Regions from separate parts of the Blautia sp. MCC283 genome, predicted to be linked through region 2. Evidence: riboswitches for the same ligand, from Rfam matches in the RefSeq annotation. Region 2 holds a riboswitch; the other holds the start of a gene.
What was found. Region 2 has a riboswitch for cyclic di-GMP ahead of GPK81_RS04220 (hybrid sensor histidine kinase/response regulator). Riboswitches for the same ligand answer to the same signal wherever they lie in the genome.
Positions count from the first base shown of each region.

Region 1 (3,685 bases), on a different contig from region 2:
AATGCACTTGGTGAATTTGCACCGGAGTTTGCACATTTTAACGATGATGTCCTTTTCGGTGAAAACTGGAATAACCAGGATATTGACGTAAAAACAAGAAGTATCATCACAGTGGTTGCTCTGATGGCTTCCGGAATTACAGATTCTTCTTTAAAATATCATCTTCAAAATGCAAAAAATCATGGTGTAACACAAAAAGAGATTGCCGCAGTAATCACACATGTCGCATTTTATGCAGGATGGCCAAAAGCATGGGCTGTTTTCAATCTTGCAAAGGAAGTGTGGGAGACAGGCGAAGGAGATTTGCCATACGAAGAGGAAGCGATGCGGGCGCATGCAAAAGAGATGGTATTTCCAATTGGTGCACCAAATGATGGTTTTGCACAGTATTTTTCTGGCAGAAGTTTTCTTGCACCGATTTCCACTTCTCAGGTTGGCATTTTCAACGTGACATTTGAACCCGGATGCAGGAATAATTGGCATATTCATCATGCAAAAAGCGGTGGCGGGCAGATCTTAGTATGTGTAGCCGGCCGAGGGTTTTATCAGGAAGAAGGCAGGGATGCGGTAGAAATGAAACCGGGTGACTGTATTAACATTCCGGTAGATGTAAAGCACTGGCATGGGGCCGCTCCGGATGAATGGTTTTCCCATCTGGCAATTGAGGTGCCGGGAGTGGATTGTTCCAATGAGTGGTGTGAGGCGGTATCGGAGAAAGAGTACGCTGGATTAAGATAAGGAGAGCACTATGGAATACGGTAAACTCGGAAATACAGATATAGAAGTGTCAAAATTATGTGTGGGCTGCATGAGTTTTGGGAAAGCTGGAACCATGCATGACTGGACGTTGGATGAAGCTGAAAGTGAGAATGTTATCAAACATGCACTTGATTTGGGATATAACTTTTTTGATACAGCAAATGGATATTCAGCAGGAACAAGTGAGGAATATTTAGGTAAAGCATTGAAGAAAAATGTAGCGAGAAATCAGGTTGTGATTGCATCCAAGGTATATTTTAATGAAGGTCGTTTATCAAGACAGGCAATCATGAGGGAAATAGATGGAACTCTGTCACGTCTTGGAACCGACTATCTTGATTTATATATCATCCATAGATTTGACTATGATACACCAATTGAAGAAACTATGGAGGCACTGCACGATCTGGTAAAAGCAGGAAAGGTCAGGGCACTTGGTGCATCTGCCATGTATGGATATCATACAGATAGTTAAACGTGTAGCGGAGCTTGCCGAAAAGTATAACTGCAAAATGTCCCAGATAGCCATTGCATGGCAGTGGGCAAAGGGAATTCTATCGCCTATTATTGGGGCAACCAAAACGCAGTATCTGGATGATTCAGCCGGAGCATTTGACATTAAATTAACTGCCGAAGACCTTGCATATCTTGAAGAGCCATATGTTCCACATGAGATAGTTGGTGCAATTGATAAAAATCCGGCGCAAGGTGTTATTTTGCTTGATGAAAAGAAATAAAGTTTCAGTAATCATAGAGTGTATGGATTCAATTCCATCGGTAAGACGTAATCCTATAAAATGTCTGTGATTCAGTTCTTTATCTTTGTTTTCTGTTCTCATACTCCTCCTTCCACTGAGACTATTCCTCCCTCCGGGAGTCCACGTATTTCAATATCGGCTGTCCCTTCCGATATTAGAAATAGTGCTGTGAACACTTTCAGGTGGAACCAACAGACAAGTGAAACGTCTGTTATTGAGAGGGTATGGGGAGATCCCCATCAAGATAAATCCCATAGGAGAACAGGATGCCAAACGGCAATACTGTTAAACATGGGTGGATCTTGCTCTTATTTGTATCCCTCTATATAACGAAACGCTCAGAGGCTGTTTTACAGTGGGGGGAAAAGAAAAAATATCAAAAAAATGTTGAACGGAATGTATTAAATGTAATTGACTACTTATACAACTATACCAAGATAAAAAAATATACAGATTTTCTATCCAATATTATTGACGTGTAAAAAACTTCATGGTATTTTTATTTTGGGAAAAATGAAAATTATTTTAAAGGCAAACCTGTTGAAAGGCAGGGGCGCAAAGCCAGAAGGGACTAAAGTCAGAAAGCTTGACCATGTCAGCCGGTTGCCACTGTTTCCATATCAACATAATATATGGAAAAGATGTTTGAACAGAAGAGATTCCGATACCTTTTATACTATATAGATGTGTGATTTAAAAAAATATAATAGGGACACTGGCAGATTTTGGCAAGTGTCCTTTTTGTATGCAAAAATGGGTAACAAAACTGGCAGGGACAGGTTTTCTGTATACAGATAAAAGCAGGGTGAAGAAGGCATAAGACGGAGAGAGGATTTTTATAAAATGAAAAATTATGAGGACAAAATATATTCCTTAGGTGAGACTGTACCAGGACAGACACAGGCCATGTCACAGGCAGTACAGAAAACACTGGAAAATAATGGCGGGGTAGGCATAATGACAGGATATTATGACCAAAACCTGTCTGTTTTATCTGTGAGCAATCTGCTGTTACATAGTACAGGATATACATTCGACTCTTTTATGAAGCAGACAAACGGCTCATTGAAAAATTTCTTTTATGGCGAGGAAGATATACTGGATCGAGATCGTTTTTTGCAGCTTCACGGAGCAGGGGAATCACAGATCCTTACAGCAGACGGTACAGTGAATAATGTACGGCTTTATAAAGAAGATGCGACAGATGAGGCGGGCAGACAGATCTGGGTTATGTCTGTACAGGTCAACTGGGATCATGTAAATCTGGCACTGCTCAATGAGGCTATCTGTTCCGGCTTCTGGTATTTTGACTGTGACGAAAACAGTGAGATTGTGAATGCAAACTGGAGTCATGAATTCCGAAAAATGCTTGGCTATCATGACACTCTGGACTTTCCGAATAAACTGGAATCCTGGTCAGATCTTCTGCATCCACAGGATAAAGAAAGAGTAATGGTGCAGCTTCAGGCGGCAATTAAGGATAAGACGAACCAGATAAAATACCAGGTAGAGTATCGTATGAGAATGAAGGATAATCAATACCAGTGGTTTCGGGCATCGGCAGAAGTAATACGCCGTCTGGATGGTTCTGCCAGCAGGATTGCCGGGATTTTTATTAACATTGATGGGGAGAAAAAAGAAATCATGCAGGCACAAAAATCTGCTGCTTTCCACCGGGCTTTTACAAAAGCAGATCTGTGCGAGTATTATGTGAATCTGGAAGCGAATACTTTTGATACCTTTAAGGTTGAGCCGTCCCTGATGACCGTCTTTGAACAGAGTCATACATGGGATGAACTGATTCGGCATTTTGTGGATTCCTATGTTGTGGAGAAAGATAAGAAGGCGGTATCCTCTTTTTACGACCGTGGTTATATTGCAGAAAGGCTGAAGGGTCTGGAAACCGAATTGGCTTTGGAGTGCCGTATCACTCTGAATGGAGAAGAACGATGGGTCCGTAATGTGATCATACGCGGCGAGATAGAGGATTCAGAATATGCCATGATCTTTCTGCGGGATATCACAGAGACAAAGGTGGAGAGTGCACGGCATCTGCAGATGGCAGCGGATAATGCTTCCATGGAGCAGCTGATCCAGAGTATTGTGCGTCTGGTTGACCGTTTTGTTGTCTGTGATCTGGAAAATGACAGGTATGAATTCTACAATCT
Region 1 is NZ_WQQB01000005.1:106,860-110,544, reverse strand. It holds gene GPK81_RS01790 (carboxymuconolactone decarboxylase family protein) at 1-738, shown strand, start outside; partial or broken gene GPK81_RS18410 (aldo/keto reductase) at 749-1,496, shown strand; cyclic di-GMP riboswitch class I at 2,038-2,128, shown strand; gene GPK81_RS01780 (hybrid sensor histidine kinase/response regulator) at 2,361-3,685, shown strand, end outside.
Region 1: another riboswitch for cyclic di-GMP. It lies ahead of GPK81_RS01780 (hybrid sensor histidine kinase/response regulator); the one in region 2 lies ahead of GPK81_RS04220 (hybrid sensor histidine kinase/response regulator).

Region 2 (3,685 bases):
TTCTCTTACCGGCGTACAGGAAGAAGGAGAAAAAATCTCTGTCAAAAATCATTACGATCCTTTTCAGGAAGCAGAATATCTGGCAGAAAAGATCCTTGCTCTTCATGAAAGAGGCGTTCCACTTGAGGAGGTCGCAGTGTTTTACAGGCTTCAGAGCCAGTCAGAGATCCTTTCAAAAGTTCTGGAAAAACATCAGATCCCATATGAAATCTCTCAGAAGAAAATCATTCAGGATATTCCGGTTCTTGCCTGGTTTCTTCATATACTGCGTTTTTTAAGCAATCATGAGGATCTTACCAGCGGAACTTATGTCCTTTGCGACAAAACTTTCGGGGAAGGATGGACCTCAAAAAAAGCCCGGACAGAGATTCTGAATTTTACACAAGGGAGTGTATTTCTCTCGAAATCCTTACTTTTTCAGGCCATGTGGGAGTATCGGGACACAGGCTCCGGCTACATAAATCTGTGGGAACAGCTTTCTCTGGAAAAATATCTCCGACCGTCTTCCAGCGACTATAAAGAAAACAGGAGGCAAATCCTTTCCCTGTTAAAGAAAATGGAATCCTATCACAGTATCAGGGATTTTCTTAATGATCTTGTACTGAATGGCATGGAACCGGAAAAAGATGCGGTTTCCGGAGAATCTGTAAAACTGATGACGCTCCATGCCTCCAAAGGGCTGGAATTCGATTACGTATTTATCATTGGTGTAAATGATGGGCTGATTCCCTTAAATAGCCGTGATGCTTCTACAGAAGAGGAAGAGAGGAGACTGTTTTATGTGGGAATGACAAGAGCAAGGAAATTCCTGGAATTATCTTTTTACATCAATCCCGGAACTGCGCGGGTATTTCCAGGTCCAGGTCGCTACCTTTCCAGTCTTCCGGAGAAATATCTTGCCCATCCGGCAGATGCCACAAGAGATACAAAAGAAGCTGCCCGGCACCTTCAGGACCTGAAAAAGATGATCCTGGAAGAAAAACTCCGAAAATTGGAAACACCGAAAGAATATGCCAGATCCCAGGAACAGGAAACTTCTTTATCCCCAGATGAAAAGACAGCATTGCCGGAAAATATCCCACCAGAAACACCAAAACAACTTGTAGAACATCCCAAATACGGCCGCGGGTCCATTATCTCCGAAACCGAAGATACCATTGTGATACAATTTGATGATTACGGCGAAAAAGAAATGCTAAAAGCCTTTTCACAGCTGAAAAAAATTCCAAACAATATTCCCGTATAAATATACACTAAAATTATTAAAAAAATAAACACGGGCAAAGCAGCCGAAAGACTGTGGCGCAAAGCTATAGGGCCTGTAAAATGGCAGCCAGTTGCATAATTCAAAAGCACTATAGTTCTCTCTGTCTGAACATGGTGCTTTTTTTATTTTACCCCGTGGAGAGGAAATGGTGATGCAGATGGTGCACTTCTGATGTCCTATACGGCTCAGAAGCTGGCATGAACGGATATATACCAAAACCGGTAAGTATCAAGGATATCACAAGGAGATTAAACGGAAATATCGTGTAAAAAACAACGAAGAACTGGATGGCGCAATTTACGAAATGCTGCAACTGCTTGGAAAATGCAGTGGTGCCGATCGAGTATATATTTTTGATAAAAAAGAAAAGAACCGAAAAGAATACTTCTGTCTTCAGTATGAATGGAAAAATGAGGACGACATATTAGAAAAAGAACAGTTATTTTCAGAAATCACGGTAGAGGATATTCCACATTGGACAGACGAACTGAAAAAAGGATTGACGATCCAGGTTACAGATTGTGAAGAACTTTCTCCTATGGAACAGGAATACAACCTGATGAAGAAACATCACACATATTCCCGCGTCCTCGCACCTATTTTCAGCAGAGACCATTTAAGCGGATTTATCGGAATGGATCATTTTTATAAAGGAATCTCAGAACTGTTTATTCATCAGCTTGCGTTCGTAGGTGCTCATCTGAATACAGCCAGGGAAAATCTCCGCATGTTTACGCTTCTGGGAAAAAATCTTGAAAGCATGGAAAAAGAACGTCAGATCCTGAATGTTCTCTGTGAGGACTGTACTTCTGTATATAAAGTCAATCTTCTGGATGATACTGCCGAAGTTGTAAAACTGGAACAGGGTGCCAACGCTCCGAAGATTCCGAAAAGCAGAGAAAAAATCATACTTTGTTACTCAAAAGAACTGAAATACTATTATGATCATTTTGTCATAAAAGAATCCGCGCCGGATTTTTTGGAGACATTTGACTGTCAGAATCTGATAGGCGAGCTTAAAACCAGGGATAAGATCAGCCGCAGATATCAGTCCCGGGAAAATGCCAACAGGCATCAGTATTTTGAAATCAGAGCCACCAGACTTCCTTCTTCAACGGATTTTCCGGTTCTGATCGCTTTTCGTCATGTAGATGAGATCATAAAGGAGGAGCGAAATCATCAGAGAGAGCTGGAAGATTCTCTGGCAGAAGTGAAAATGAACAATGAGATCATATCCGCCATCAGTAAGATCTACTACATGATCTACCGGATCGACCTTCAGGATTTTTATTATGAGGAGATTACCGGCGGCAGTGAAAATCACCGTTTTACAGGAATGAAGGGAACCGCAGCTGCCCATATCACCAGTGATAGCAGCGAAAAAGTCGCGTCCAAATACAGGGCCATGGTAAAACAGTTTTATGACCTCTCCACTCTGAAAAAACGTCTGGAAAAAGAGGAGTCCATTGCAGTTGACTACCTTGCCACAGATAACAACTGGCATCTGGCCAGGTTTATTGTCCAGTCAAGAGCGGAAGATGGAACAGCCAGACAGGTTCTGCTTGTGATCCGCGTGATCAGTGAGGAAAAAAGGCGGGAAAAATATCTCATAGATGCGGTAGAAGAGGCCAACCGTGCCAATGAGGCAAAATCAGAGTTCCTTTCCAGAATGTCCCATGACATCCGGACTCCTATGAATGCCATTATGGGATTTACCAGAGTTGCAAGAAACCATCTCCATGAACCGGACAAAATACTGGACTGTCTGGATAAGATCAACTTAAGTGGAAGTAATCTGCAGCAGCTGATCAATGATGTCCTGGATATCTCCAGGATCGAAAGTGGGGAATTTCGCATTGATTCTGAGCCAGTAAAACTGTCTGAATTATGTAAACTTTACGAACAGAATATCCGTGGAACAGCAGAAGATAAGAACCAGAAATTTATCTGTAACCGACATGACATTATTTATGATACCGTGCTGTCTGACCGTCTGCGGATCGGTCAGATTTACATGAACCTGTTATCCAATGCAGTGAAGTATACTCCTGAGGGAGGAATGGTTGAACTGGAAGTTTATGAGGAACCATTTCCGGATAAAGATAAGATCCGCCTGGTTTCCATTGTCCGGGATAACGGGATTGGAATGAGCGAAAAATTCATGAAAGAAATGTATTCTCAGTTTTCCAGAGCAATTGATACAAGAGTGAATAAAGTACAGGGAAGCGGCCTGGGCCTTGCTATTGTAAAAAAGATCGTCGACCAGATGAACGGAACCATTGAAGCAACAAGCAGACTCCACGAGGGAACCACTTTCCGTGTGACTCTGGATGTACCTTTTATCAGGGAGCAGGAAGTATCAGAGACAACCGCGGAAATTCCGTTCTTCAAACTCAGGCCATCCAGGATCATAAAAAC
Region 2 is NZ_WQQB01000014.1:471-4,155, reverse strand. It holds gene GPK81_RS04225 (ATP-dependent helicase) at 1-1,246, shown strand, start outside; cyclic di-GMP riboswitch class I at 1,270-1,345, shown strand; gene GPK81_RS04220 (hybrid sensor histidine kinase/response regulator) at 1,572-3,685, shown strand, end outside.